DNA from 4 places in the Fodinicurvata sediminis DSM 21159 genome. Region 3 is predicted to be linked to each of the others. Evidence: riboswitches for the same ligand, from Rfam matches in the RefSeq annotation. Region 3 holds a riboswitch; each other region holds the start of a gene.

Region 1 (7,753 bases), on a different contig from region 3:
ACTCGCCGCTTTCGCCTTGATCACGACATCAGCAGCCGCACAGGAAACCCCAATGGAAAATCACACTGCCAGCTACATCGCCATGCCCGCCGCTGAAGGCCAGACCGAAGCATTCGCCGAATTTCTGGCCGGAGCCGCCCCGATTGTCGCGGACACCGAACCAGGCACCGTGCTTTGGTTTGCCTTACAAGCCGACGATACGCTCGCGATCTTTGATATCTTCGTGGATGAAGAAGCGCGCAATGCGCATTTCTCCGGTGCTGTGGCCGCGGCTTTGAACCAAAATGCCGACGCGCTGGTCGCCGGAGGCTGGGACGATGGTGTTGTCGCGAATATCAACAATTCCGATGTCCTGTCGATGAGGGAACCGGTTGACCTCTACTCGGCCACGACAGCCACGTACATCACGCTCGAAGCAGCACCCGGCAGAGGGCCGGAATTGGCAGCCTTGCTGACCGCTGCTGGTCCCATCGTCGAAGAAACCGAACCCGGCACATTGTTCTGGGCGGCGCTGCAGATTGACGAAACATCCTTCGCAATCTTCGACATCTTCACCAACAATGCTGGCCGTGAAGCACACTTTGCCGGTCAAGTCGCCGGGCTGCTGAACGAACGGGCAGCGGAGTTGGTCGCTGGCGGGTGGAACGACGGTGTGGTCGCTAACGTCCACAACTTCGACATCCTCGCCATCAAGTAACGCGATGTGACAGGAACAAGAGGCGCCTTGAGTGTCCGGGACAGGTTGGACTTCGCGCGCCCCGTGATCTGTGCCAGTTCCTCCAGCGATTCCGGCTCCTGTTCACGTACGATGCGAAGCAACTCGCAATTGGCTGGTGAGAGGAGTTTCGCGAATGACATGGTAGAAGCAAACCACACAGTTGGCTCGCCAAGCGCGGGCGCTTCCTCGCCTTTGGCGACCCGCATGGTTCTCGCTTTCATTTCCTCCGGGTCGGCAATGCCGACCTTCAATGTTGACATTGCATCGCCCGATCATCCGGTTAAGGCTTTTCATTATCATAGTACGATAACTTCCTTAAGCCATCCGGTAGATCAACCGGACCGAACATCTCGTCCAACACATCGCCGAACCAACGCTCGAAAACTTGAATCTCGGCCTCGGCAATCGGTACGTTCTCCGGCCAGTCATCGATGACGGGAAGCCTTTCGACGTCGAAGACATGAGACGGGCTTCCTCGCTGAGGACTTATACGAAGCGCAGCATCGTCAGCGTAGTCGTACAGATCGTCAGGAATTGGTTTGTGGATCGGTCGTCTCGGTCGCCTTCGCCGGATGCGGTGGTGCCCTGCGCACATGGAAACCTCCCTGATTATGGTGGCTCCGGGGCGTCACGGCCCCGCCATCAATCGAATCATGGAGGGAAGTCGGTGGCCCTGTAGCGTGCCGAATTTGCACCTATGCGCTGGCGGCACCCTCGAGCGCAGCTCCTTGACAAGTTTGGGATGAAACCAGAACGGCGGCTTCTGGATTGAGGAGGTTTAAGGCGGTTTTTTCCACACGACTTTTGCACCAGAGATTTCCCTGAGAATTGAACGCTGGCAGTTTTGTCACGAAACTTAGGAGCATTGCGAAGCTGAGAAATTGAACCGATCCTGCCACGAAGGCATCGCCACGATTAGCTCCATTGACAATGAAGACACTGCCGGGCACCCTTCGTTTTCCACCAGGGGGGTCCCGACAAGGGGCTGAGATTCTGCTGGGCCGCAAGGCAGCGCAGTGACCCTACGAACCTGATCCAGTTCATACTGGCGTAGGGACGGTGTGGATGCCTCGCGGGTCGCTTGCGGCTAGGACGGGCGCATTCTCCTTCCCGTCAGTGCCTGGGTCTCCATTGCTGCGACGCGAGGAGCCTCGACATGACAACCAAGCAAACCCTGACGGTCACCACCGGACCGCTGCCCGCCTCGACGAAGGTGTTCAAGCCCGGCGTACTACACACCGATATCCGCGTGCCCATGCGCGAGATCGCCCTACATCCAAGCGCAGATGAGCCGCCGGTGACTGTTTATGATTCCTCGGGGCCTTATACCGATCCGGCGGCCCAGATCGCCATCGAACGCGGGTTACCGCGCCTCCGCGAAGGCTGGATCACGGCGCGCGGCGACGTAGAAACCTACGAAGGACGGCATGTGAAGCCCGAGGATAACGGCTTCGTCTCGGGCGACCGGCTGACGCCCGAATTCCCTGTCCGGCACCAGCCCTTGCGGGCGCGGAACGGCAAGGCGGTCACCCAGCTTGCATATGCCCGAGCGGGCATCGTCACTCCCGAGATGGAATTCATCGCCATACGCGAAAATCTTGGCCGCGAGGCCGTGCAGGAGGAGCTGGCTCGAGACGGGCAGAATTTTGGCGCGGCGATTCCCGATTTCGTCACCCCCGAATTCGTGCGTGACGAGGTGGCGCGCGGGCGGGCAGTAATCCCGGCCAATATCAACCACCCCGAAGCCGAGCCAATGGTCATCGGGCGCAACTTTCTGGTCAAGATCAATGCCAATATCGGCAATTCGGCAGTTACCTCCTCGATGGCAGAGGAGGTCGACAAGATGGTCTGGGCGACCCGCTGGGGCGCCGACACAGTGATGGATCTGTCCACAGGTCGCAACATCCACAATATCCGCGAATGGATCATCCGCAATTCGCCCGTGCCCATCGGCACGGTGCCGATCTATCAGGCGCTGGAAAAGGTCGGTGGCATCGCCGAGAACCTGACATGGGAGGTCTTTCGCGACACGTTGATTGAGCAGGCTGAGCAGGGTGTGGATTATTTCACCATCCATGCGGGGGTCCGGCTGCACATGATCCCGCTGACAGTGGATCGCGTTACTGGCATCGTGTCGCGCGGTGGCTCAATCATGGCAAAATGGTGCCTGCATCATCACCGTGAAAGCTTCCTCTATGAACGTTTCGAAGAGATCTGCGACATCATGCACGCCTATGACGTCAGCTTCAGCCTTGGCGACGGGCTACGCCCCGGCTCCATCGCCGATGCCAACGACGCGGCGCAATTCGCCGAACTGGAAACCTTGGGTGAGCTGACCCGTATCGCCTGGTCCAAGGACTGCCAGGTTATCATCGAAGGCCCTGGCCATGTACCGATGCACAAGATCAAGGAAAACATGGACAAGCAGCTTGCCGTCTGTGGCGAAGCGCCGTTCTACACCCTCGGGCCGCTAACGACCGACATAGCGCCAGGCTATGATCACATCACCTCGGGCATCGGCGCGGCGATGATCGGCTGGTTCGGCACGGCGATGCTCTGCTATGTCACGCCAAAGGAACATCTCGGCCTGCCGGACCGCGATGACGTGAAGACCGGCGTCATCACCTACAAGATCGCCGCCCATGCCGCTGACCTGGCCAAGGGGCACCCGGCGGCCAAGCTTCGCGATGACGCGCTGTCCCGCGCCCGCTTTGAGTTCCGATGGGAGGACCAGTTCAATCTGTCGATGGACCCCGAGACGGCGCGAGCCTTCCATGACGAGACACTGCCGAAAGAGGCGCATAAAGTCGCGCATTTTTGCTCTATGTGCGGGCCGAAGTACTGCTCGATGCGGATCTCCCACGACATCCGTGCCGAGACGCGAAAAGAAGGTATGGCCGCCATGGCACTGAAATACCGTGACGGCGGTGATCTCTACATGCCGACCAGTGAGAAAGGCTGAGTGGCTACCAGTCTCTTATGCGGCCTCACCCGTATGTGAGGCCGCATACTACGTGTATTGATGTGCTGAAAACGGATGGAAGAACGCGCGACGAAGGCGATTGATCTCTACGAGTCTGAGGTCCCACAACACACCGACCTTATCGAAAAACTCCCGAAACATGTGACACGATTTCTATCGTACTATGTCGGTTTTGAAATTTCGACAAGGCGAATATTAATCCCGTTCGGAGCTGGAGCCCCAGCCAACCGAGGCAGAGAAGGTTCGACGGCCGTCCCTTCCGCTCCGCCATTTCCCTCGCAAAACAAGTTCAATGATTACCGCTTAATTCCCCTTTATGCGGTAGAGCCTGCTTTCGAATTAATGAACTAAATCTAAGATAATTCGTCTATTTCTTATAATTTTATTTGAATTATCTACAGATGCAACCTACCACTGGCAGCCCATGCGCTTTCCAAGACCGTCACATCTGTTCGTGAGTGTTCATGTCCCACCTAGCCCGCCTCCTTGTTCTTGCCCCCCTGCTCACGATCACGGCGACACCGTCTCTGGCCGCAGTTTTTACCGTCATCAACACCAACGATGCTGGCACCGGATCGCTTCGCCAATCCGTTCAGAATGCAGTGGCTGGGGGCGCCGGCCCTCACACCATCGAGTTCAGCAGCGCGCTGTCTGGCCAAACCATCGCCCTCTCCAGTGCGTTGAGCATCACTGGTGATATCACCATCGATGCCACCAGCTTAGGCGGGCTAACGATCAGCGGCGACGGCGACCGCATTGTCCGGATCGGCGGGTCTTCCCCCGGCAACGTGACGCTGCGCGGCCTGAAAATCGTGGACGGCCGGGCCGCAGGCGGCAATGGCGGCAGCGGCAACGTGGGCGGCGGCGGTGGCGCGGGGCTCGGAGGCGCCATCTACGTCGACGACAACGGAGCTCTGCAGCTCGATTCGGTCTCCTTCTCCGACAATGCTGCTCAAGGCGGAGACGGCGGCAATGAACTCGGGATCGAATTCGACTCCAGCGGCGGCGGCTATGGAGGTGGTGACGGCGGTGACCGCTATTCCGGCGGTGGTGGCGGGGCCGGTTTGGGCGGCGCCGTCTTCGTGCGCGATGGTGGCTCGGTCACGGTCATCGATTCCGGCTTTGCTGACACGAACCAGGCCAGCGGTGGTTCCGGCGCCGACGGCGGGAGCGCCGGCCTTGGCGAGGGCGGCGCGCTATTCCTCATGGGTGGTGGCGTCCTGAACTACGCCGTACGTGACGGGAACAGCGTCACCCTCGCGTCGGACGTCGCTTCCGATGGCGCTCTCGGCCTGTTCAAAACCGGCAGCGGCACCCTGGTCGTTGGCGGCAGAAGCCGCTTCGGCAGTGGCATCACCATCAGCGAAGGCACCCTGGAGGGGACCGCCCTGAGTCTGAACGGCAGTATCACTGTCGAAGACACCCTGCTGTTCAATCAGGACAGCGACGGCAGCTATTCTCACGCTATCTCCGGCTCTGGCACGGTCGTAAAGGCCGGTGAAGGCAAGCTTACCCTCGGGGCTGTCAATAGCTATACCGGAGGCACGACTATCGAGCGGGGAATTCTCTCCGTTTCTGACGACAGCAATCTGGGCGATGTCACGGGGGATCTCACGCTTAGCGGAGGCACACTGGAGGTTACGGACAATGTGACCACCGGGCGCAGCATCATCCTCGCCGACGGCGGCGAATTTCTCATCGGACCCGGCGACCCCGGCGTCAGATTTGTCGTAAACGGCGATGTATCGGGCACCCGCTCCCTTGCGAAGGCCGGTGCCGGCACCATGGTCCTCAATGCTAACAACGATTATTCGGGAGGAACCTCGATCAAGGAAGGCAGTCTCGAGATTCAAAAGGACGCGAACCTTGGCGCGACCGGTTCTTCCCTTTTGCTTGATGGAGGCAACCTGCGTATTGCGGGAAATGAAAACCCGAATATTGAGCGTGACCTCTCGATTGGAGTCAACAACGGCACCGTTACTGTTGTTGAGGCGAGCAACACGGCGGAAATTGCAGGCATTGTCGCCGGAAGCGGTTCTTTGCACAAACGGGGTTCAGGGACCCTCGACCTGACGGGGCAGAACAATTACGACGGCGCTTATGTCCATGATGGCACCCTCGTTGGTGACGCGAATGCGCTGAGCGGCGACATCGCAGTCAGCGCGTCCGGTGCGGCCGTTTTCGATCAGCTTGCAAACGACACCTATACTGGGGCATTCACAGGTCTCAACGGGACTTCCGGCGACATGGTGAAGGCCGGCAGCGGCACGCTCTCGCTCGCGGGCGCCTCCTATCTGGATTGGGAGGTGAACGAAGGCACACTGGCTGTTGGGAAAGCCACCCTGGAGGGGGACATCACGCTCAACAATAACGGCACACTTGTCGTCGCATCCCCTGCCGGGATGACATACAGCCCGAACATCAACCTTCAGGGCGCCGGCAACCTCGAAAAGACGGGAAGCGCAGCTCTGGTTCTTACCGGGAATTCCACCGGTTTTTCCGGGCAGAGCGACATCCGGGGTGGCTCGCTTGTCCTGAGCGATGCGGCTGCCCTTGGCGGAACCACGTTGATTCATAACGACGCCCACCTTTCCGGGGCGGGGACCCTTGGCACGGTCAACCTGGAAGACGGTTCCCTGCTCCAGCCAGGCAGCAATATCGACCCGGTAGGGAGCCTTTCTTTGACCGGCGACCTGACCTTCAAGGCAGGTTCGGCCTACGAGGTGGATGTGGACCCCACGAACAATAGAAGCGACACTGTCCATGTAGACGGACAGGCCACACTTGCGGGCTCTGTCCTGCATGTAGGCCTGGACGGCGAATACGACCCCGACAGCAGTCATACGATCCTGACGGCTGACAGCGGCATTATTGGTGAATTCGATGATGTCGGCTCCGAGTTTAACTTCCTGGACACGGAGCTGTCCTATAGCGGCAACTCGGTCGCGCTGGAGCTGACCCGTAACGACATCAGCTTCAGCGAAATCGGCCAGAGCCGCAACCAACAGGGCACCGGGTCGGCCATCGAGAGCCTGGGCCCCGGAAATCCGCTCTATGACGCCATCGTCACCTACGTCGGCGACCCGCAGAAGCTCCAGGAGATCCTGGCGCAGCTCTCGGGCGACAGCCATGCCTCAAGCCAGACGGCCATGGGCCAGGCCACACAGCTCATCGGATCCTTCGTGCGTGCCCACAGCCGCGGCCGGGTCTTCGGCGGCACGCAGCTGTCCCGCTCGCCCAGAGATAACCAGTACGCCACGCTGGGCAGCACTTCGTCCCGGGGCGGCACCCGTGACCAGGCGTCCGGCACCCAGCAGGCGCTGAACAGCCGTGCCTGGGGCCGGGCCTTCGGGACCTGGGGCAAGAACGACGGCGACGACAATGCCCCGGCAACGAATATCTCACGGGCGGCTTCCTGATGGGCCTGGACACCAACCTGGACGGCTGGACCCTGGGCGGCTTTGCCGGCTACAGCCGCTCGGACATCGACAGCGACCGCGCCGGGGCCGGCAGCGACGTGGACAGCTACCACGCCGGCGTCTATGGCGGGCGCAGCTTCGAGGTGGGCGGCCCCGGTGTCCTGGGCCTCAACCTCGGCGCCGGCTTCACCTGGCACGAGACCGAGGCCCAGCGCCGGGTCAATCTGCCGGGCGACACCCAGAACCTGAGCGCCGACTATTCCGCCCAAAGCTATCAGCTCTTCTCGGAGCTGGGCTACCGCATGGAAAGCGAGGCTGGGGCCCTGGAGCCCTATGCCGGTCTGTCCTACTTGCGCCAGGACACGGAAGGCTACGAAGAGAAGGGTGGTTCCGCTGCCCTCATCCGCGAGAGCTCCACGCGCAACACCTACTACGCCACGCTGGGCCTGCGCGGCGAGACCTCCTTCGCGCTCGAGGACGAGCGCTCTCTCACCCTGCGCGGCGGGCTCGGCTGGCGCCATGCCTTCGGGGACGTCACCCCCACGGTGGAGCAGCGCTTTGCCGGCGGCGAGAGCTTTTCGATCTCCGGCGCCCCCATCGACCGCGACGCCGCCCTTCTGGAGACCGGCCTGG
Region 2 (7,753 bases), on a different contig from region 3:
TTGCGGCCGATACAGATGATCTTGACCGTCTTGCCCTCAGACTTCAGCTGCTCGATATGCTTGCGGGCATCCCGCACGATCGAGCTGTTGAAGCCGCCACAAAGACCTCGGTCGGCCGTGGCAACGATCAGCAGGTGGACGTCGTCCTTGCCAGTGCCGGTCAACAGCTTGGGACCATTGCTGCCCTGCACGGAACCTGCCAGGGATCCGAGCATGCGGGCCATCCGCTCTGCGTACGGGCGCGATGCCTCGACCTGCTCCTGGGCACGGCGCAACTTCGCCGCCGCAACCATCTTCATGGCCGAGGTTATCTTCTGCGTCGACTTGACGCTGCTGATCCGGGAGCGGAGCTCCTTGAGGCTAGCCATATCGCTTCAACCGACTTTCCGTGACACAGGACCGATCAGACGTAGGTCTTGACGAAGTCTTCCAGGAAGGACTTCAGCTTCTCGTCGGACTCGCTCGACAGGTCCTTTTCCTTGCGGATCGTCTCCAGGATATCCTTGCCCTTGTCTCGAATCTCGTCGAGGTACTTGGCTTCGAAGTCCTGGACCTTGTTGACGGCAACGTCATCCAGGAAACCGCGCACACCGGCATAAATCACGCAGGTCTGCTCCTCGAACGGCAGGGGCCTGTACTGAGGCTGCTTCAACAGCTCGGTCAGGCGCGCACCGCGGGCCAGAAGCCTCTGAGTAGAGGCGTCCAGATCCGAGGCAAACTGAGCGAAGGCCTCCATTTCGCGGAACTGTGCCAGTTCCAGCTTGATGGTGCCGGCCACCTTCTTCATCGCCTTGGTCTGCGCGGCCGAACCCACACGACTGACCGACAAGCCGACGTTCACAGCCGGGCGCACGCCCTTGTAGAACAGGCTGGTCTCCAGGAAGATCTGACCATCGGTAATGGAGATGACGTTCGTTGGAATGTAGGCGCCCACGTCACCTGCCTGCGTCTCGATGATCGGCAGGGCCGTCAGCGAGCCTGCGCCGTGATCGTCGCCCATCTTCGCGGCACGCTCCAGCAAGCGGGAGTGCAGATAGAAGACGTCACCCGGGAAGGCTTCACGGCCCGGCGGGCGGCGCAGCAGCAGGGACATCTGGCGATAGGCGACGGCCTGCTTGGACAGGTCATCGTAGCAGATAACGGCATGCATGCCGTTGTCGCGGAAGTACTCGCCCATGGCACAGCCCGTGTAGGGTGCCAGGAACTGCAGCGGCGCGGCATCGGAGGCCGTCGCCGCCACCACGATGGAGTATTCCATCGCACCCTGCTCTTCCAGGGTCTTCACCAGCTTGGCCACAGAGGAACGCTTCTGACCGACCGCAACATAGATGCAGTAGAGCTTCTTCGATTCCTCGGCGTCCGCATTGGTATGCTTCTGGTTGATGAAGGCATCGACGGCAATCGCGGTCTTGCCGGTCTGGCGGTCACCAATGATCAGCTCACGCTGGCCACGGCCAATCGGGATCAGGGTGTCAATGGACTTGAGGCCGGTCTGGACCGGCTCGTGCACCGACTTGCGCGGGATGATACCAGGCGCCTTGACCTCGACCTGGGAACGCTGCTCGGTCTTGATCGGACCCTTGCCGTCGATCGGGTTGCCCAGGGCGTCCACGACGCGGCCCAGCAACTCCTTGCCGACCGGCACGTCCACAATGCGTCCCGTGCGCTTGACGGTATCGCCTTCCTTGATGCCCCGGTCTTCACCGAACAGAACGACACCGACGTTGTCGTTCTCCAGGTTCAGGGCCATGCCCTGAACGCCGCCCGGGAATTCGACCAATTCACCGGCCTGAACATTGTCCAACCCGTAAACACGGGCCACACCGTCCCCGACCGAGAGAACCTGGCCAACTTCGGCCACATCGGCATCGGCACCGAAATTCTCGATCTGCTCCTTGAGGATCGCCGATATTTCCGCGGCGCGGATGTCCATCACCCAACCCCTTTCATCGCGAACTGAAGTCTCTGCAGCTTATTCTTGATCGACGTATCGACCATACGGCTGCCAACCTTGACGATCAGACCACCAAGCAGGTCCGGATCGACTTTGACATTGAGCTGCACCTTGCCCCCCACCGACTTGGCGATGGTGTCGAGCAACGCTTTTTCCTGCGTTTTCGTCAGGGACGTGGCAGCGGTGACATCGGCACTGATCTCGCCGCGGCGGTGCGCCAGCTCGGCAAGATAGGCCTCGATAATCTCGGGAAGTGCAAACAGGCGGCGATTCTGCGCAATAACCAGAACGAAACGGCGCGTCAGGTCATCGACCCCGGCCTTCTCGAGGACTGCCTGCATTGCCTTGGCCTGCTGATCGCGCCCATAGAGAGGGCTGCGAATGAGGTTCTGCAGATCACTGCTTTCCTCAATCAGCTTCTTGAGCTCACGCAGATTCTCGGCCACGGCGTCGAGGGACTTCGCCTCGTCCGCCAGATCGAACAAAGCAAGGGCGTAGCGCCCTGCCAGACCGTCTTTGGAGGTCGTATTTCCTGCCAAACCCCAGTCGCTCCCCGGAAAGAAAACAGTCCGCAACATGCCTCTGGGCATGTTGAACCGCTCGCTTTCGCTAAAACCCCGTTCGCAGAGCACCGCTTCAATGAGGCGGCGCCTCTGCCTTGAGACCAAAAAATGAAACGCTTGAAACGGGTTTGCCCCCGTTCGTGCGAGCGGTTGGTATCACAGGGGCACGGGCAGTGCAAGCCGCGACGGTGGCATTTATCGTAACCGCGACACGGCCTCATCCCACCTTCAATTTATACGGGCTGCCGGGCGACTCACAATCTCTTCCGCGGGGCTTTGCTTGACGGAAAGCGAAGGTCAGAACAGACTGTGGATAACTTCCTGGGGGTGTCCTCATGCGACATGAGGGCTGAGAGTCCGCAATCACAAGGCGGAAACCCTTAGAACCTGATCCGGATCATGCCGGCGTTAGGGAACGGAAGGGACAGTCCGCGCGTGTTCGCCATAGCAAAGGCGGACGGATTCGCCTCTCCCTCACCCGTCCAGATCACGCCGGCGCAATTTGAGGGAGGATTACCTTGCGCCGACTTCCAGGCCTACTTGCAGGCCTTTTCCTGCTTTTATCGACCGCTGCCGCCCACGCCCAAAGCGATGAACCGCTCGAAGTCCTGCTGGACTGGTTCGTCAATCCCGACCACGCGCCCCTGATCGTGGCTCAGGAGAAAGGCTTCTTTCAGGATGCCGGGATCGAGGTTCGCTTCACCGAACCGGCCGATCCCAACGATCCGCCCAAGCTGGTGGCTGCGGGACGGGTCGACCTGGCCGTATCCTACCAGCCCACCCTGCACATCCAGGCAGCACAGGGCCTGCCCCTAGCACGCATCGCCACACTGGTGGCCACGCCGCTGAACACCCTTCTGGCATTGGAGGATGGTCCGATAGAACGGATCTCCGACCTGAAAGGGGGCAAGGTCGGCTACTCCGTGGGCGGTGTCGAGGAAGCGGTCCTGGGGGCCATACTCGCGCGGCACGGCCTGTCCCTCGAGGATGTCGAACTGGTCAATGTGAACTTCTCGCTCAGTCCCGCCCTGCTGAGTGGGCAGGTCGACGCCGTCATCGGCGCCTACAGGAACTTCGAACTGAACCAGCTGGATATCGAAGGCGCGCAAGGCCGTGCCTTCTATGTCGAGGAGGAAGGCGTGCCTGCCTATGACGAACTGATCGTCCTGGCGAACCGCGACAATCTGGAGGATCCGCGCCTGTCGTCCTTCGTCGAGGCTTTGGAGCGTGGTGTCCAGTATCTGATCAATCATCCGCAGGAAAGCTGGGAGCTCTTCATCGGCTACAAGGATGATCTGGATGACGAACTCAATCGGCGCGCCTGGGCCGACACCCTGCCCCGCTTTGCCCTGCGCCCGGCGGCCGTGGACTGGGCGCGCTATCGCCGCTTTGCCGCCTTCCTTGAGCAAGCCGGCGTCATTACCGACCCCCCACCGCTCAGCGACTACGTCACAGACCTGTCCCGCGAGCAAGGAGAGCAGCCATGACCTCTACAAAGGATTTCGAAACTTTCCTGAATGCGAATCCGAACGCTGCCTTCCATGACTGGCTGCGCGAATCGGCCGAACCCTACTGGACAAAGGCAACGGCGCACCGCTTCACCGAGGAACTGGCGGAGGGCACCCTGGATCCGCAGATCTGTGCCCGCTACCTGGTCCAGGACTATGCCTTCGTCGACAGCTTCGTCAGCCTGCTCGGCTACGCCGTGGCCTATGCCCCGTCCATGCCGCAGAAGCGGCCCTTCGCCGGCTTCCTGGCGGCCGTGACCAGCGAGGAGAACGATTATTTCCTGCGCTCCTTCCAGGCCCTGGAGGTTCCCGAATCTGAGTGGCGCAGCCCCCAACTTGCGCCCGTCACGGCCAAACTGCTCTCGGTCCTGCAGGACTCGGGGCGCAGCGGCTCCTACCCGCTCGTGCTGGCAACGCTGCTGGCGGCTGAATGGAGCTACCTGACATGGGGCCTGGCCTGTGGCGATCGCCGGCCTCAGGAATTCTGGATGGCGGAGTGGATCGACCTGCATGCCGTGCCAGAATTCGAGCGTTTCGTCACCTGGCTGCGCGACGAGACCTCGCGCGTCGGTACAACGGCACCGCCCGAGGTGCAGCAGCAGATGTGCCGGACCTTCTGCCACATGATGGAACTCGAGGAGCGTTTCTTCGATCATGCCTATGAACCGGAGGCGGGATGTTAGAGACGGCCCGCAGTGTTCACTGGGCGCTGAGCTGGTCAGGAAGTCCGACCTTCCTGCCGCTTCATCCAGTCCAGGATCAGTCGGGCAACCTGCTCCGAATTCCTGTCCAGCATGGGTAGGTGCGTGTTCCCGGAATGACCGAGCTGCGGCAGGTCGAGCACCTCGACCTGACCGCTGTTCGCGCTCACAGCCTCAGTGTAACGTTCGGCCTCAGCCCGGATCTTCGGCCAGCGGCCAAGCGGGTCCAGCGCAATATTGTCGCCCCAGACCACCAGCTGGGGAATCTGGCAGGTCCGCTCCGCTGCCTGCCCCATCGCCAGGGGCTCGACGGAAATCAGCATCTCCACATGATGCGGAGACGTTCCGCATAGGCATGGCTGTACTTGCAGCCCGCAGAATGGGCGAGCAGGACGAATGAGCCGATACGCGTCTGCAGCGCCTCCAATGCCTCCATCACCCCTTGCCCCATGGGCAGCCAGAAGGGGCTGAAGCGGCTGGCGAAGGCCGGCCACTGTTCAATGGGAAACTGGCAGTTCGGCAGCAGCCGTAGTTCGGGATCCTCCGCGCGCGCCCCGGCATCTGCCGCAATCCTCATGGTCCCGAGCGGTGTGTCGTAGCTGAAGCATTCCGGCTCCCCGTCGCGAAACCCTTCATACGGCAGGAAGCCGGCACGACCGCGTTCGGGAGTATCCGTATTGTAGACGTCATGGCCTGCATGCGCGAAAAGATTGACCCAGCCGGGGCGGCCGTCAGGAGTGGTTTCGAAGGTGGTTCCCGAAAGGCCGCCGCCATGCAGGAAGACAACCGGAACCTCCGAACGGCGCGCTTCCGGTAGCAGATACTGCACGTACATCTGATCCGCCAGATAGCGGCCATTGCGATCCCACGGTATTGGCGCCTCGGGATTGCCGGTATCCACCATGCGGACATCCTGGCCGGACACTTCGAGCCTGCGACCACCGACATGGAACGAGCCGAAATCGCGAAGTCTCAGTGGCTCACTCATGTCGTCCCTCCCTGCCTTTTGGGTCTCGCCTGTCGGGTCCCCGCAATCATGTTGGAACGCGACACCAAAAAGCAAAAACCCCGCGGCATGATGAACTGCCGCGGGGTCTTGCCGTCCTGCTTCGACGTCGGGCGTCAGCCGGCGTCGGACACCTGCTTGGCCTTGTTGACCAGAACCTCAGCCTGCTTGATGGAGGCGATGTCGATCAGGCGGCCGTCAAGTGTGACCGCACCGCGGCCTTCCTTCTGTGCCTGCTCCATGGCTGCCAGGATCTTGTTGGCCCGCTCCACGTCCTTTTCGCTGGGTGCGAAGAGCTCGTTGGCCAGCTCCAGCTGCGACGGGTGGATGGCCCACTTGCCTTCGCAGCCCAGGACGGCCGCGCGCAACGCCTGGGCCTTGTAGCCTTCCTTGTCCTCGATGTCGCCGAAGGGGCCGTCAACGGGACGCAGGCCATTGGCACGGGCAGCGACAACCATGCGGGCAATGGCATAGTGCCACATGTCACCCCAGTGGAAATCGCGGTTGCCCGAACCATCGTCATCGGTCAGCACGCCATAGTTCGGGTTCGGCCCGCCGATGTTCGTGGTCATGGCACGCGTCGAGGCGGCATAGTCGGCCACGCCGAAGTGCAGCGATTCGTTGCGCTTGCTGGCACCGGCAATGGCATCGACGTTGGCCATGCCCTGGGCGGTCTCGATGATCATCTCGAAGCCGATGCGCTTCTTGCGGCCGACGGCCTGCTCGCACTGGGTGACCAGCATGTCGACGGCATAGATGTCCGCGGCCGTTCCGACCTTGGGAATCATCATCAGGTCCAGGCGCTCGCCAGCCTGCTCGATGATATCCACCACGTCACGGTACATGTAGTGCGTGTCCAGGCCGTTGATGCGGACCGAGAGGGTTTTCTTGCCCCAGTCCAGGTCCTGCAGGGCCTTGATGATGTTCTTGCGCGCCTGTTCCTTGTCATCGGGCGCCACGGCATCCTCGAGATCCAGGAAGATCACATCGGCCGGCGCATCCGCGGCCTTCTCCAGGAAACGATAGTTGCTGCCAGGAACCGCCAGCTCACTGCGGTTCAGGCGGGCAGGGGCCTGCTCGATCGGTGTAAAGCTCATCTCGGGGTCCTTCCTCTTCCTTCATCGGGGGTTGCCGTGACTGTGGGGACAGCACTTCTGTTATCGCACGCGATCCAATTCCTGTCGCGTTTAGCAAGTGGTATTACCAATTTCAACCGTTCCGCTCCGGCTTGCCCATGCCCCGGGCCAGGGGATGATGGCCATGGACAAGCGTTTTCAGGCGTTCGTTCAGGACATGGGTATAGATTTGCGTGGTCGAGATGTCGGCATGGCCCAGCATCTGCTGCACCGAGCGCAAGTCAGCGCCATGGGCCAGCAGGTGGCTGGCAAAGGCATGGCGCAGCACGTGGGGCGAGACCCGGGCGGGGCTGATGCCCGCAGCGACCGCAAGCTCCTTGAGCATTTGCCCGACCCTGTGCCGGGTCAGGTGCCCGCTGGCCGAACGCGAGGGGAACAGCCAGCGCTCCTGTCCGGGCCGGCGCAGGAAGTGTGCGCGCACGTCCTTGTAGTCTCCAAGTGCATCCGCCGCCGATTCGTTGAGCGGCACCATCCGTTCACGCCCACCCTTGCCATGCACGATAAGCACCTGGGGATCGCGGGCCACGGCGGCGTATGGCAGGCTGATCAACTCGCTGATGCGCATGCCGGTGGCATAGAGCAGTTCCAGCACCAGGTTGAGCCTCAGGTCTTCGGGCCTGTTTCCTTGCTGGGCCGCCGTCATGAGACGGTCCACTTCGGCCTCCTCCAGGACTTTGGGCAACACCCGTCCCTGGCGCGGCGATTCCAGCTTCAGCGCCGGATCGTCCCCCCGCCGTCCTTCGGTGAAGAGGAAATGATAGTACTGACGCAGGCTGGACAGACGCCGGGCAGAGGTGCGTGGCGCCATGCCGGCTTCAGACAGCTGCGTGAGATAGGCGCGCAGATCCTCGCCCGCTGCATCCTGAAGCTTCACCCCTCGCGCGG
Region 3 (7,753 bases):
TCGGCCTGCTTCATCAGCTCGTCAACCAGCCCCTGCCCCGTGCAGTAGGGGAGCGCCGGAATGTCATAGATGGGCTTTTCCGGATAAAGCTCGGCGCACTGGCCGCCCACCTTGTCGAGGTTATCGATCAGGTGGCAATTAAGGCCCAGCAATCCGGCCTCGAATACGGCGAAAAGGCCAACTGGCCCCGCTCCGACAATGACAATGTCGGTTTCTATCGGCTGGTTCTTCTCAAAGGCTATCACGTTCTCGTCCATCTTCATTCTTCCCTGCCTCAGAAATATCTCACGCGTCGTTTCAGCGGTTCCACCGGCCCTGCGCGCGGGACAATGTCCTGGACAATCGCCCTGGAAGTCCCGGGCACACGTCCGCGAGAGCTGAAGCAGGTCATGTTGTGCACGCTATCAGGACAACTCTCGTATCGTCCATTTGGCGGCTTCATACCACAAGATAAAGACCTTTTGGGTCGCGTTTGCCGCAAGCGTCCATCTTGGTTTTTACATATGACCTTCCGGACAAAACGCAAACCACAGCGCAAACTTCGCGCTGCCTTCACGCTGGCAGCACGCTCTGACTGGCTGCCGGGAATCCGGTATCCTTTCAGCATAGGCAATTCCACCCGTTGAATAAACCCGCTCATTCCGTGGGCGGCACCGGCTTGTGTATTCCGCACTCGGTCTTGCCCAGGCCATGCCACCGTCCGGCACGAGAAATTTCTTCGGAAATCACTGGATTCGTGCAGGGTGCGCAGCCTATGGAGGGGTAACCAACTTTCGTCAGAGGGTGCGCCGGAAGGTCGCGCGCCTTGAAGACATTGCGAATCTCACGCAGCGACCAGTCTGTTAGCGGATTGACCTTGATACGGCCTTCTGCCGCTTCAACACGCGGCAAGCGTGCACGTTCACCGCCCTGATAGCGCTTGCGCCCCGTGATCCAGGCGTCAAACCCTTCAAGAGCCCGCTCCAGAGGCAGAACCTTGCGGATATGACAGCAACGATCCGGTGAATGCCGCCAGAGCGTGCCGTCGGAATCCGAGGCCTGCAAGTCGTCTTCCTCGGGCGTGATATCGCGTACATCGGTTAGTCCCAGCCGGCTGGTCAGACGATCACGATACATCAGTGTTTCCGTGAAATGCTTTCCCGTCTCCAGGAAGATCACGGGAATGTGCCGATTCACCTGAGCCACCATATCCAGGAGGACGGCGGATTCCGCTCCGAAAGATGAGACCAGTGCAATACGTCCGGGGAAGACACCGTGGATCAGATGATCCAGCAGTTCCAGAGCATAGAATTCATGCGTCTCCGCTTCCAGTTGCATGGCGTGAAACATGGGGTCCGCCGTGTCTGGAAGGGCGTCCGGACGCGAGGCTGTCGACAGGTCCTGCATCTCTTATTTCTCCTACTCCGCCGCCACTCGCAAACGCCGCCGCAGGGACGACACCGGAGCGCGATTGTCCGTTGCCGGCTGGTACCAGACCGAAAAGTCGTCCAGCGCCTTGAGCCAAGCCTCCACCGGCGCACCCTCCGGCAACTCGAAGGCATCGAAGCCACAGCGCTGCATGAAAAGAAGCTGGTCGCGCAAAACATTCCCCACGGCTCGCAGTTCACCGGAAAACCCGTAGCGTTCGCGCAGCAACCGGGCATAGGAATAGGCCCGGCCGTCCGTGAACTTCGGGAATTCCAGGGCAATCAGCGAGAACGACGGCAAGTCCGCCTCCACTTGCTGGGGGGACTGATCGCTGCGCAGCTGCAGGCCAAGCCCAGCCGTCCGGACCTTCAAGCCTTCCTTGTCCTCCTGCCAGCGTTCCAGGGAGATGATCGCATGCACATCTTCAGGCAGAGAGTCCTCGTCACCGATGGCCCGCCAGGGGTCTATAACCAGCTGTCCATTCTTAATGAGCGGCATAAAGCGTCTCCTTGAAAGGCTGCTGTCCGACACGGCGATAGGTCTCCAGGAAACTCTCGCCTTCCTCACGGATAGTCAGGTAGGTCTCGACGATGGTTTCCATCGCATCACCGACTTCATCAGCACTGAAAGCCGGCCCGATGATGTTCCCCAGCGTGGTCTCGTTCTCGGCGCTACCACCCAGGGTGATCTGGTAGTATTCCTGGCCCTTCTTATCGACTCCGAGAATTCCGATGTGGCCGACATGATGGTGGCCGCATGCATTGATGCAGCCGGACATCTTGATCTTCAGGGGCCCGATGTCGCGCTGGCGGGAGAGATCGGCGAAGCGTTCGCTGATCTCCTGCGCCACGGGGATCGAGCGGGCATTGGCCAAATTGCAGTAATCCAGGCCGGGGCAGCAGATCATGTCGCTGATCAGCCCGATGTTCGCCGTCGCCAGACCGGCCTGCTGCAGCTCCTGCCAGACCGCCATCAGGTCCAGCTTGCGTACATAGGGAAGAACCAGGTTCTGTTCGTGCGTCGCACGAACCTCGGAAAAGCTGTAGCGCTCGGCCAGATCGGCAACCACCTCCATCTGTTTCGCCGTGATATCCCCCGGCACACCGCCTTCCGGCTTCAGCGAGACGTTCACGATGGCGTAGCCGGGCTGTTTGTGAGCGGCGACATTCTCGTTCATCCAGGCTCCGAAGCCGGGACTGGTGCTCTGCCAGAGTTCCAGTTCGGGCGGTGTGTCCTCCAGTGTCTCGTAGGGCGGTGGCGCGAAATAACGGGCGATGGCGTCCAGTTCCTCCTGCGGAAGAGTCAGGTAGCCATCGCGCAGGTGCGCCCATTCCTCCTCGACCATGCGGGCAAATTCCTCGCGGCCGACGGACTGTACCAGGATCTTGATGCGCGCCTTGTGGATATTGTCGCGCCGGCCAAGCTGGTTATAGACCCGCAGGATCGCTTCCAGGTAAGACAGCAGATGCTCTTCCGGCAGGAAATCCCGGATCGTCACACCCACCACCGGCGTGCGGCCGAGCCCGCCGCCAACCATGACCTCGAAGCCCGGGTTTCCCTCCTCGTTGCGGCGCATGCGCAGGCCGATGTCGTGCGTGCGCAGGGCCGCACGGTCCTCCTCTGCACCGGTGACCGCAATCTTGAACTTGCGGGGCAGGAAGGAGAACTCGGGATGCAGGGTCGACCACTGACGAATGATCTCGCAGTAGTGACGCGGATCGGCGATCTCGTCCGCCGCAACGCCGGCATACTGGTCGGCCGTGGTGTTGCGTATGCAATTGCCGCTGGTCTGTATGGCATGCAGGTGCGCGTCCGCCAATTCCGAGAGGATCGCCGGGGCGTCCTCCAGGCGCGGCCAGTTGAACTGCATGTTCTGGCGCGTCGTGACGTGTCCGTAGCCCTTGTCGTAGGTCCGCGCGACATGCGCCAACTTGTGCAGTTGGTTCGAGGACAGCGTTCCGTAGGGCACGGCAATGCGGAACATATAGGCATGAAGCTGCAGGTAGAGCCCGTTCATCAGCCGCAGTGGCTTGAATTCGTCCTCGCTCAACTCCCCGTTCAGGCGGCGCTGGACCTGCTCGCTGAACTGGGCCACGCGTTCGCGTACCAGTGCCTCGTCGAATTCGTCATAGCGATACATGGTCTTCCTCCGGTCTATAGCCCCTTCAGGCTGCGTCGGTCCTTCGGCTTGGTCCTGTCGAGCGAATCTCCTCGCGGCAGCGCGTGGTCAGGTAACCGCTGTCCTGCTCCAGGACATCGATGGCATAGGGTCCCACCACTTCATTGCGCAGCACGCTGACCTCGGCCTGATCCAGCAGGGCCTCGAGTTCCGTTTCATCCCTGGCAATGCGGCTGTCCTCCAGGCTTTGCGACCAGTTTCCGGATTGGGAGAGATAGACGACGCGCCCGTCGCGCAGGCGATTTGCTGTAACAGCCTTGAGAGTCATTGCTTCTTTCCTCGTATTCAAACGGCAAGCGCCAGGGTCGCTTCAGCCGGCGCCAGCTTCCGGGCGCTTGCAGTGACAGAGCCAATCATAAGAACGGCCGGCCCCTGAACGCTCTCGCGCTGAAGCAGATCACCAAGATCGGCCAGGTGACTGCCGAGCACGCGCTGATCCGGCAGGCTGCCCTTCTCGACTACGGCAATCGGTGTCTTGGCGGACAGCCCCTTGTCCATCAGCCGCCTGGCAATCTCTTCGCCGTTGGAAAGCCCCATGTAGATGACAAGAGTCTGACGGGCGGCGGCCAGAGCCTGCCAATCCAGGTCTGGCAGGCCATCAGCGCTGTACCCGGTCGCAAAGGTCACGGCAGACGCGATGTCCCGGTGAGTCAGGGGGATACCCGCGGCCGCGGCACAGCCGGTGGCAGCCGTGATGCCGGGCACGACCTGGACCATTATTCCATGCGCCTGAAGATAGGCCTGCTCCTCGCCCCCGCGTCCGAAAATGAAGGGGTCACCGCCTTTAAGGCGCACCACCTGCTTGCCCGCGCGCGCCTGCTGCACGAGAAGCCTGTTGATCTCTTCCTGGGACATGCTGTGCGCTCCCTTGGCCTTGCCCACAGGAATGCGTTCGGCATCACGCCGGACACAGTCCAGGATGCCATCGCTGACCAGCCTGTCGTGGATCACCACGTCTGCCTCCTGCATCAGGCGCATCGCCCGGAAAGTCAGAAGGTCGGGATCTCCGGGACCACTTCCAACCAGGGCGACAGAACCTTGCGGATTTCCCCAGCTTTCCGGAGCGGAATTGACCAGGGTCAACATTCCCTCTGCAGCGCTCCGGTCATTGCCTTGCAGGACGGCCTCCGCCACGGACCCGCGAAAAAAGCGTGTCCAGAAGCGCCGGCGGCCATCCTCGCCTGGAATCATGGCCTTCACGGCAGGCCGGAAACGGTCGGCAAAGCGCGCCAGGTCTCCCAGTCGTGCCGGCAGAAGCGTCTCGATACGCTCACGCAACTGGCGCACCAGGACCGGTGCACTGCCGCCGCTGGCAATGGCAATCGTGACAGGATCCCGGTCAACCATGCCCGGAACGATGAACGACGATTGCGCCGGACGATCGACCAGGTTGACCGGTAATCGGCGCGCCCGGGCCAGTCGCGAGACCCTGCCATCGACACGATCGTCCCCTGAGGCCGCAATCACCAGACTCACGCCATCCAGGTCCTTTGCACGGAAACGGCGTGCATGCCATTGGACGTTTCCTGTACCGGCCATTTCGGCAAGCTCTTCACCCAGTTCCGGGGCGACAACGTGAATTCGCGCCTCAGTTCGCTGTAGAAGCCGCACCTTGCGCGCCGCCGCTGCGGTTCCGCCAACCACCAGGCAGGAGGCGTTGCGGAGATCGTGAAAGAGGGGAAAGTATCGCATGGCGATTTAACACTTTATCTATGTGATAAAATAAATTCTCCATTTATATTTATCAGTTTGATTTGCTGAGTCAACATATTCCACATTAGGAAATAATATATTATATATTAAACATTTTATAAATGTGTTATTTCTGACCTCGAAACCTTGCAAGTCAGAGACTGCGCCTTCATCTTAGAGTCATGGAAATACTGGGGTGCCGCAGCTTGTGCGGCTGAGATCACACCCATGGAACCTGCACTGGGTCATGCCAGCGAAGGGAGTTACGTGGCACAGGAAAACTTCAGGAACACGACGGATCAGCAGACGGTCATCATAGGCGGCGGCGTCTGTGGCCTTGCCATCGGCTGGGAACTGGCCGAAGCCGGACTGGCTGTGACGATTGTGGAACGCGGACACTGCGGCAGGGAAGCCACGCATGCAGCGGCAGGCATGCTGGCCGCAGCGGCGGAATGTGAGCCCGGCGAAGAGCAACTGCTGCAACTGACACGCTGGGCGCAGCAACTCTGGCCCAGCTACCTGGATCGTCTCGAGGCCAGCAGCGGGCTGCGACCCGACTATCGGGATGAAGGCACCCTCGTCGTGGCGCTCAACCGGGATGAAGTGGAGCGCCTGCGCTTTCGCCATGAATTCCAGACATCCCTTGGCCTGCCATTGACCTGGCTTGAAGGTCACGAACTGCGCGAACGCGAGCCCCACCTGAGACAAAGTGCGGCCGCCGCCATCTATAGCGCCGAGGATCACCAGGTGGACAACCGCCAACTGGCTGAAAGCCTGAAGCAGGCCTATCTGAATGCCGGTGGCCGCCTGCGAGAAGACTGTGAAGTCACGTCCCTGGATTGTTCAGAGCCCACGCGCAAACGCATCTCGCTTGGCAGTGGAGAGGTTCTGGAGGCAAAGACCCTCGTTCTGGCCGCAGGCGCCTGGACCCGAGGTTTGCCCGGCTTGCCGGATGCCGCCAAACCACCGGTCCGTCCGCTGAAAGGACAATCCCTCGCCTTGCAGATGGTGCCACAAGAATCTTTGCTCGCGCATGTTCTCTGGACTGAGCAGATCTATTGCGTCCCGCGCCGTGATGGACGCCTGATCATCGGCGCCACTGTCGAGGAACGTGGTTTCGACGACAGCATAACAGCCGGCGGCATCTATGCGCTGATCGAAGGGGCCCGACGCGCCCTGCCCGGCATCGAGGACCTGCCTCTGATCGAAAGCTGGAGCGGCTTCCGGCCCGGCTGCCGTGACGACGCGCCCGTACTGGGAGAAACCCCGGTTCCCGGCCTGCATCTGGCAACCGGCCATCACAGGAATGGCATCCTGCTCGCACCGGTAACGGGACACTGCATTGCCCAGGAAATCCTGACAGGGGCCCTGCCTGAAGCCGCCCGCCCCTTCACGCTGGCGCGCTTCAAGCCCTTGTCAGCCCGCAGGAAGAAATCCCATCTGCAATATCAATAGGATGGTTCAAGCATGTCATTGACGATCAATCTGAACGGTGAAGAAACACGCGTGGAACCGGGCAGCCTGAAGGACCTGCTGCATCAGCGCGGGATCGACCCGACGGCACGACGAATTGCCATAGCGCGCAACGGCGCCCTGGTGAAGCGCGACAGCTGGCCGGTCGAGTCCCTGGCCGAGGGCGACCGGATCGAGATCGTACGTCCACTGGCAGGCGGTTGAGCCGCAGAAAGCCTATATCATGTCCAACGACACACCCCTGACCATAGCCGAGCGACAGTTCACCAGTCGCGTTTTTCTGGGGACCTCGGCATATCCCAACCTGCAGGTGATGCTGGATTGCGTGGAAGAAAGCGGAACCGAACTGGTGACGCTGTCGATCCGCAGGCTGGACCTGGAAGGCTATGCGGAAAGCCCGGTCGACCTGCTGGAAGGCTATGACTTCCTGCCCAACACGGCCGGCTGCGAGACGAAACGCGATGCCATTCTTACGGCACAGCTGGCACGGGAATCCCTTGAGACGAACTGGCTCAAGCTTGAGATCATCGGCGACCGGGAAACGCTATATCCTGATGTCGAGCAGTTGCTGTCGGCAACCGACGAACTGGTCAAGGACGGCTTTACCGTCCTGCCCTACTGCAATGACGACCCGGTTATCTGCAAACGTCTCGAGGATCTGGGGGCTGCGGCCGTGATGCCGATGGGATCCCTGATCGGCTCGGGGATGGGCGTTGCAAACCCCGCCAACATCGAATTGATCTGCAGGCGTGCGGAGGTGCCGGTGGTGATCGATGCGGGTCTGGGCACCGCCTCCGACGTAGTGCAATCCTTCGAACTTGGCTGCGATGCCGTGTTGTTGAACACCGCCGTCGCCAGGGCCCGCAACCCTGTGGCCATGGCCCGCGCTGTGCGCCATGCCGCCGAAGCCGGTCGCGCGGCGCATCTGGCCGGGCGCATTCCGAAGCGTCCGCATGCCAAGGCCTCAAGCCCCCAAATGGGCCTGGTCGGCTCGTGATGGTC
Region 4 (7,753 bases), on a different contig from region 3:
ATCATGCCGGAACAGGGCCAGTTCATGGCTTTGTTGTTGCAGCTCATGAAGGCGAAACGTGGCCTGGAGGTGGGAACCTTCACGGGCTACAGCGCTCTTTGTTTCGCCGAAATCCTGCCTGATGACGGATCGATCGTCTGCTGCGATATCAGCGCGGAGTACACGGCCATTGCTCAGCGCTACTGGGAAGAATCCGGCTTGCGTCACAAGATGGACTTACGCCTTGCTCCCGCACTGGAAACCCTGGACCAGCTGCTCCTGGATGGCCAGGAAGCTTCCTATGACTTCTGTTTCCTGGACGCCGACAAGGAAAATTATCAGCAGTATTACGAGAAATCGCTGTCCTTGCTTCGCACCGGCGGTCTGTTGATGGCAGACAATGTGCTCTGGAGTGGCCGTGTCGCGAAATCATCAGATGATGAAAGTGCGGCAACCCGCGCGCTCAAGAGTTTCAATGAAAAGCTGGCAGCTGACCAGAGGATCAATCTGTCCATGCTGCCTCTGGCAGATGGCTTGACGCTGGCAATAAAAAAATAGACAGCCTTGGCGCCTATTCAAAAGCCGGGTGGTTCACCCTGTCGCCTTCGGAAATGCCCAGCCGGTCACTCATGCCTGCATTGATTTCCAGGACAGCTCTGGCCCGCCCTCCAGAAGGAATCGACTGGGTTGAGTGCGGAACGGTGCGTTCGGCAATGCGGATGATGTTCCCGTCTTCATTGATGAAAAGCATGTCCAGGGGAATGAAGGTGTTTTTCATCCACATGGATATGTGCTGAGCACGCGGATAGATGAACAACATACCGGCGTCTTCATCCATGGAACGTCTGTACATCAATCCCTGCGCACGTTCGGAGGCCGTTCTGGCCAGCTCGACTTGAAATGTGTGCTTTTCCCCTTCCGCTGTCTCTATGAGCAGTTCCTGTGTTTCCTGCTCCTGCGATATGGCCGGGTAGCCTCCCGAGAAGCAGATAAAAACTATAAGGAATAATGTATAATATACTATTTTCATTCAATAGTCCTACGACAGTACAGTCTGCGCTGCAGACCTGATTTCGGCACGAACCGCACCATAGCGTGGTCTATCGGCAAGTCTATCAATCCAGTGTTCAGGGGGATTCCTGCCCCAGCTATGGCGCCATGTCAGACTCGACAGAATAGCGCGTGCCTGCGCTGGCAGGTAATCTGGAACATCAAGCCCGTTCAAAGTAGCCCATACACCGCTCCAGGCACGCGCCACGCACCAGGGATTATACCCACCACCGCCCAGCACCAGCAGCTTACGTGTTACCAACTTCATATTCGCAACAGTATTCCAGAGGGAAAGATTGGAGAGACTGAGGCGACTGAGAGGATCTTCATGCAGGGCATCGGCGCCGCACTGAAGCACAATGACTTCGGGCGCCACACGCTCGATCAAGGGCAGCACGGCAGCTTCCATCAGAAAGGCGAATTCGCTGTCGTTGAAGCCCTCGGGCACGGGGATGTTCCGCGCATGCCCCGAGGCCCTGTCCACTAGACTTCCCGGTCCAGTGGCGGCATCGTTTCTGTTCATGGGCCACCTGTTGGCCTCGTGGATGGAAAGGGTGAAAACCCGTTCATCATCATGGAAGGCATCCTGCACCCCATCACCGTGATGCGCATCTATATCCAGGTAGAAAACCGATGCTGCCCCTCTATCAAGAAGGCTCAGTATTCCTAGCACAGGGTCATTGAAGTAACAGAAGCCGCTGGCATGGCCGCGACGGCCATGGTGCGTCCCGCCGGCCGGGCTATGGACTGGAATATCATTCAGGACCCAATCAGCTGCGGCAATCGATGCACCGCAAGCCGTTGCCGGTCGGCTGAAGATCTCAGGAAATACCGGGTTTCCATTCATGCCCAGCGCATAGCGTTGCTTGACCTCATCACTACAATGTTGGGTCTGCTCGGCCTGCTTGACCGCTGCAATATAGTCCGGTTGATGGAAGCGGGCGAGCTGTGCAGGCGTGGCCCGCGGGCTGTCGACATAAACTTCATCCGGCAACCAGCCCAAGGCCCTGCAGAGATCCATGCAAGTGGATACGCGCGGTATGGCCAGCGGATGCAGGCGGCCATAGCTGGAGTTTCGGTAAATCTCGCTGCCGATGAACCGGGGCGCGGTCTTATCCTTCATCATCGTTCCATTAAACCTTGCCCCTTCACGATATAACGAACCACTTGGCATGTCCCTGGACTGCGGGCATAGTGCCAATCATATCACCGGGGGAGCCGCCAAGGCTGAGAGGCACCACTAAAGTGCGACCCCAGAACCTGATCCGGTTCATGCCGGCGTAGGAAGCGTGTCTCTTCATGTCCGCATCTGCCATATCACTCAAGGGAATCAGCTTGTCCTACAAGGGGCAGCCGCTGTTCCAGGAATTCAATCTTGAACTTCCAGCCGGATTGACAAGCTGTTTGCTCGGGCCCTCCGGTGTCGGGAAAAGCAGCTTGCTGCGCGTCATAGCAGGGCTGGAACGTGGTGCAAGTGGATGCGTATCCAGTGAGGATCAGACCTTCCTTGTTGGACAACTTGCCTATATGGCCCAGCAGGACCTGTTGCTGCCCTGGCTGAAGCTTGTAGACAATGTCGTACTGCCCGACCGCCTGGCAGGGCGTCCTGTCGACATGGAGCGTGCCAGGCACCTCTTGCAGCTTGTTGGCCTGAATGGGCACGAAGCAAAACTTCCCGCAACTCTGTCCGGTGGCATGCGCCAAAGGGCTGCACTTGCACGCACCCTATATCAGGATCGACAGATAATCCTGATGGACGAGCCGTTTTCCGCCGTCGACTCCATAACGCGGCTTGAGCTTCAGGAGCTGACCGCCGAACTGCTTCGCGACAGGACGGTCCTTCTGGTGACACACGATCCACTGGAAGCCTTGCGACTGGGTCATCGCCTGATCGTGCTTGCCGGCCAGCCTGTTCACATAGCCGAGCAGATAGAACTCACCCAGCGGCCCCCTCGGGATATCGACAGTCCGGAGATAACAAGCCTACAGACGCAGTTGATCAATAGCCTGCGCGGAGCACGCCAGCATTTGGCCGCAGAGAGCAACTGATTTCATGTCTGGTGTGAAACAGATTGGTGCAAGGTTGCGGCCATTGGGGATTTTCATTGGCATCCTCGTGTTATGGCAGGCCCTGGTCTGGGTTACAGGTGCTCCGGCCTATATTCTACCCGCACCCAGTCAGGTTGGAGCTGTACTGTTCAAGCGTTGGGACAGCCTGGCCTTCCATGCGGGCATAACCCTTGCCGAGATACTGCTGGGGTTTTTCATAGGAAGCCTGTTCGGGATCATTTCCGCACTGATGATCGCAACCTTTAGAACTCTGCGATTCTGGCTGCTTCCTGTTCTGGTCGTGAGCCAGGCCATACCCGTGTTCGCTCTGGCGCCTGTTCTGGTTCTATGGCTTGGTTATGGAATGGCCAGCAAGATTGCCATGGCCAGCCTGATTATCTTCTTCCCCGTGACAACATCCTTCCATGATGGACTGCGACGCACGGAAACCGGTTGGCTGGACCTTGCTCGAACCTGTGGCGCATCGAAATGGGCTACATTCCGACATGTCCGAATACTGGCCGCCTTGCCGGCCCTGGCATCCGGACTGCGCGTTGCAGCCGCTGTTGCGCCGATAGGCGCCATTATAGGGGAATGGGTCGGCTCCAGCGCCGGATTGGGACATCTGATGCTGAATGCCAATGCGCGCATGCAGATCGATGTCATGTTTGCCGCACTCGTCGTCTTGGCCGTTCTGGCACTATTGCTCTACTTTCTGACCGACAGGTTCTGTCACTTGCTGTTGCCCTGGTCGCCCGAAGAAAGTGACATCGCTCGATAGCCCCTGAAGCGAAGCTTGGCGGCAAAAAACGTATCGCAATGTACGGGTTTTCTTGATTCCGCCGCGCGTGTCACTAATCTGGCGCGGCACTTCATGGCGGCCAAGCCGTCCGGACAGAACGCTTTGTGCTTAGCAGGGGAAGCATGAATCTCGCACTGATTGTCCTATTGCCATTCATCGGCGCCTTGTTCCCGGCTTTCCTGATACGCGCAGGCCGAAATGCTTGTGCCTATGGAACCGGGGCCTTCACGCTCGTGGCTTTTGTCCTGCTTCTGGTCCAGGCGCCTGCTGTCTTTTCTGGGCAGGTCATACAGGCCCGGTTCGAGTGGCTCCCCCAGCTTGGCCTGAACGTGAACTTTTTCCTTGATGGCCTGGGATTCCTGTTCGCACTTCTGATCCTGGGAATCGGACTGCTCATCATACTCTATGCGCGCTTCTACCTGAGTCATAAGGACCCCATGGGGCGCTTCTATGTTTACCTGATGCTTTTCCAGGGGGCGATGGTCGGGATCGTGCTCTCCGACAACATCCTCTTGCTCCTGATCTTCTGGGAACTGACCAGTCTGAGCTCGTTTCTTCTTATCGGCTACTGGCGACATCTGCCCGAAGCGCGCCAGGGCGCCCGCATGGCACTGGCGGTAACCGGTGGTGGCGGTCTGGCCCTGATAGGCGGCATGATTCTGCTGGGGCAGATTGCAGGTTCCTATGACTTGAGTGAGATATTGCAGGCTGGTGACCAGATCCGCAGTTCCAGCCTCTATCTTCCGGCCCTGTTGCTCATCCTGACCGGCGCATTTGCCAAGTCTGCACAGTTCCCCCTGCACTTCTGGTTGCCGCATGCCATGGCGGCGCCAACACCTGTCAGCGCCTACCTGCACTCCGCAACCATGGTCAAGGCCGGTGTCTTCCTGCTGGCCCGCATCTGGCCGGCGCTTTCAGGCACACCCGAGTGGTTCTACATCGTGACCAGTTTCGGCCTTGTCACGATGATCGTTTCCGCCTGGATCGCAATCTTCAAGGATGACCTGAAGGGACTTCTGGCCTTCTCGACCGTCAGTCACCTTGGCCTGATCACCATGCTGTTTGGGTTCGGAACACCCCTGGCAGCGATGGCGGGCGTCTTCCATATCATCAATCATGCCACCTTCAAGGCGGCCCTCTTCATGAGCGCCGGCATCGTCGATCATGAAGCCCATACGCGTGACATGCGGCGTTTGGGTGGTTTGCTTACCCTGATGCCGATAACGGCAACCCTGGCGCTGGTTGCTGCCGCTTCAATGGCGGGTATCCCCCTGTTGAACGGCTTCATTTCGAAGGAGATGATGCTCGAAGAGGCGGTTCACACCTCTTACTTGGGCCAGGATTGGGTGCTTCCGGTCTTCGCGACGCTCGGTGCACTCTTCTCTGTCGCCTATGCCGCACGTTTCGCCTTTCACACATTTCTCGGCCCTGTCCGGAACGATTACCCGCACAAGCCTCATGATCCACCTTTCGGCATGTGGCTTCCCGTATCCATACTGGTTTCACTGGTTGTTCTGATCGGCCTTCTGCCGGGATTAATTGCCGAACCGCTGGTCAAGGTCACCACCGGTGCGGTGACCGGAGGAAATACACCAGACTATCATCTGGCAATCTGGCACGGTTTCACACCTGCCCTGTTCATGAGCATGATTGCATTGGCGGGCGGCCTGACCCTTATGGCCCTCTACTTTCCCGCCAAATCCTTCCGCGAGAGCTTCCCTCGACCTGAAGCCAAGGTGATATTTGAGGCCATAATCGAGGCCATAGCCAATGTCAGCAGGCAGATCACGGAGCTTGCTCATAACGGTTCGTTGCAGCGCTACCTGGCCGTCATGGTTTCAGCCATCATAGCCGTCGGTTTCGCTGGCTATCTTGGAAGCACACCCCTGGCCGCCGGCGAGCGATCCATGGTACCGATCAATTGGCCCGGGCTTGTGGCCTGGGTGCTGCTGGTCATGTCCCTCGGCGCCACATTGATGTTCCACCATAACCGACTGTTTGCCCTGATCCTTATCGGTGTTGTCGGTATGGTGGTTTCGCTTACCTTCTTCTACTTCTCGGCGCCTGACCTGGCCTTGACGCAGATATCCGTCGAGGTCGTAACCGTGGTCCTGATGCTGCTGGCCCTGAATTTCCTGCCCAAGGAGACACCACGCGAAAGCTCAAGCTTGCGGAAACTCAGGGATCTGGTTCTTTCCGGACTGGCCGGCCTGGGGGTTGCAGGGCTGGTCTATGCCGTGACCACCCGTGGCTTTGAAAGCATCTCGGACTACCATCTGGCAGAATCCAAGCCGGGTGGTGGTGGCACCAATGTCGTAAATGTCATCCTGGTGGATTTCAGAGGCTTCGACACCTTCGGAGAGATCATCGTTCTGGGCATTGCAGCCCTGGCCATCTATGCACTTCTAGACAGTGCCCTCCATGGTGCTGCTCAGCGGCGCCTGTCCAAGTGGGTCCCCGAGGGTATGCGCGCCATGGACCCCCACCCCTTTATCCTGGTGATTGCAACACGTGTCCTTCTGCCACTCGCGCTGATGGTCGGCGTGTATATCTTCCTGCGTGGCCACAACCAGCCGGGCGGTGGGTTCATTGCCGGTCTTGTTGTTTCCATCGCACTTCTCATGCAATACATGGCCAGTGGATTTTCCTGGGCACAACACAAGCTGAAGCTGGACTATCACGGCCTGATCGGAGCAGGTGTCCTGGCTGCGGGCTTGACCGGAGTTGGGGCCTGGTTTGCCGGACGCCCCTTCCTGACCAGTGACTATACTTACGTACATTTGCCGGTCATCGGTGAGTTCGAATTGGCGACCGCCCTGGGCTTCGACGTTGGAGTCTTCCTGACCGTTGTCGGCGCCGTCATGGTGGCTCTGGCCAATCTGTCGCGTATTGGCAAGCGTGCGGATGCGGCCTACGAGGCTCAGGAACAGACAACCGATGGAAAGGAGGCCTGATTCATGGAATTGCTCGTGTCTTCTGGGATCGGGCTGATTGCCGCCTGCGGCGTCTACCTTCTATTACGTGGACGGACCTTTCCGGTCATCCTTGGCCTGACACTGCTGTCCCATGCCGTGAATCTCGTGCTGTTCTCGATGGGGCGCCTGAACGTTGGCCTGCCCCCAATCATATCCAAGGATGCATCAGGCTACGCCGACCCACTGCCCCAGGCGCTCGTCCTGACGGCGATCGTTATCGCATTCGGCATGACAGCGCTTGCCGTGGTGCTGGCATTGCGCGGATATCTGGAGACAGGTGAAGACAGCATCAACGCAACCAGGTCAGAAACCGCGGAGCAGCGGGACCCCTCATGACACACTGGACCATTCTCCCCATTGTGGTGCCGGCACTGACTGCGGCACTGATTGTCTTGCTGGCACGTCAGGACCTGGTCCTGCAACGCTTCCTGTCCATCGTGTCTGCCCTTGCGGTTTTTGTGATTGCCGTGGGGCTGGTTGTTCATGCCACGGGCAATCCACCCTACAGCTACGAACTTGGTAACTGGCCGGCTCCTTTCGGTATTGTCCTTGTCCTGGACCGGCTGTCAGCCGCCATGGTCCTGGTGACCATGCTGCTGGTCCTGGCTGTCCTGATCTACAGCCTTGCCGGCTGGGATAAGCGAGGCAGGCACTTTCATGCCCTCTTCCAATTCCAGATCATGGGCATCAACGGAGCCTTTCTTACAGGCGATCTTTTCAATCTCTTCGTCTTCTTCGAGGTGCTACTCATTGCCTCCTACGGCTTGATGCTTCACGGCAGCGGCGCCACTCGCCTCAAGGCCGGCATGCAGTATGTCGTCGTCAACCTGATGGGCTCCTCGCTGTTTCTCGTGGCGATGGCCCTGCTGTACGGCGTAACGGGAACGCTGAACATGGC

What was found. A riboswitch is a leader RNA that binds a small molecule or an ion and turns the genes downstream of it on or off. The one in region 3 is predicted to bind thiamine pyrophosphate.
Region 1: linked by a shared signal. The riboswitch ahead of thiC (phosphomethylpyrimidine synthase ThiC) and the one ahead of thiO (glycine oxidase ThiO) in region 3 are both predicted to bind thiamine pyrophosphate.
Region 2: linked by a shared signal. The riboswitch ahead of G502_RS0111160 (ABC transporter substrate-binding protein) and the one ahead of thiO (glycine oxidase ThiO) in region 3 are both predicted to bind thiamine pyrophosphate.
Region 4: linked by a shared signal. The riboswitch ahead of G502_RS18170 (ABC transporter ATP-binding protein) and the one ahead of thiO (glycine oxidase ThiO) in region 3 are both predicted to bind thiamine pyrophosphate.

The regions. Positions count from the first base shown of each region.
Region 1 covers NZ_ATVH01000013.1:1,869-9,621, forward strand. Annotated here, with positions in the region: gene G502_RS0105000 (putative quinol monooxygenase) at 1-697, shown strand, start outside; gene G502_RS22920 (HVO_A0114 family putative DNA-binding protein) at 589-978, opposite strand; TPP riboswitch at 1,674-1,793, shown strand; gene thiC (phosphomethylpyrimidine synthase ThiC) at 1,875-3,680, shown strand; gene G502_RS18710 (autotransporter-associated beta strand repeat-containing protein) at 4,166-7,120, shown strand; gene G502_RS0105020 (autotransporter outer membrane beta-barrel domain-containing protein) at 7,120-7,753, shown strand, end outside.
Region 2 covers NZ_ATVH01000015.1:142,953-150,705, reverse strand. Annotated here, with positions in the region: gene G502_RS0111175 (F0F1 ATP synthase subunit gamma) at 1-368, opposite strand, end outside; gene atpA (F0F1 ATP synthase subunit alpha) at 404-1,933, opposite strand; gene G502_RS0111165 (F0F1 ATP synthase subunit delta) at 1,933-2,493, opposite strand; TPP riboswitch at 2,831-2,949, shown strand; gene G502_RS0111160 (ABC transporter substrate-binding protein) at 3,036-4,004, shown strand; gene G502_RS0111155 (TenA family protein) at 4,001-4,708, shown strand; gene G502_RS21500 (alpha/beta hydrolase family protein) at 4,744-5,055, opposite strand; gene G502_RS19825 (alpha/beta hydrolase family protein) at 5,043-5,714, opposite strand; gene G502_RS0111145 (HpcH/HpaI aldolase/citrate lyase family protein) at 5,849-6,829, opposite strand; gene xerD (site-specific tyrosine recombinase XerD) at 6,942-7,753, opposite strand, start outside.
Region 3 covers NZ_ATVH01000016.1:131,834-139,586, reverse strand. Annotated here, with positions in the region: gene G502_RS0113330 (NAD(P)/FAD-dependent oxidoreductase) at 1-257, opposite strand, end outside; gene G502_RS0113325 (phosphoadenylyl-sulfate reductase) at 637-1,386, opposite strand; gene G502_RS0113320 (DUF934 domain-containing protein) at 1,399-1,905, opposite strand; gene G502_RS0113315 (nitrite/sulfite reductase) at 1,892-3,547, opposite strand; gene G502_RS0113310 (DUF2849 domain-containing protein) at 3,573-3,854, opposite strand; gene cysG (siroheme synthase CysG) at 3,872-5,278, opposite strand; TPP riboswitch at 5,461-5,557, shown strand; gene thiO (glycine oxidase ThiO) at 5,546-6,733, shown strand; gene thiS (sulfur carrier protein ThiS) at 6,746-6,955, shown strand; gene G502_RS0113290 (thiazole synthase) at 6,975-7,748, shown strand; gene G502_RS0113285 (thiamine phosphate synthase) at 7,748-7,753, shown strand, end outside.
Region 4 covers NZ_ATVH01000011.1:80,038-87,790, reverse strand. Annotated here, with positions in the region: gene G502_RS0101635 (O-methyltransferase) at 1-537, shown strand, start outside; gene G502_RS22765 (DUF192 domain-containing protein) at 551-1,009, opposite strand; gene G502_RS0101625 (acetoin utilization protein AcuC) at 1,019-2,155, opposite strand; TPP riboswitch at 2,231-2,334, shown strand; gene G502_RS18170 (ABC transporter ATP-binding protein) at 2,329-3,078, shown strand; gene G502_RS0101615 (ABC transporter permease) at 3,083-3,859, shown strand; gene G502_RS18165 (monovalent cation/H+ antiporter subunit A) at 4,003-6,834, shown strand; gene G502_RS0101605 (Na+/H+ antiporter subunit C) at 6,838-7,191, shown strand; gene G502_RS18160 (monovalent cation/H+ antiporter subunit D) at 7,188-7,753, shown strand, end outside.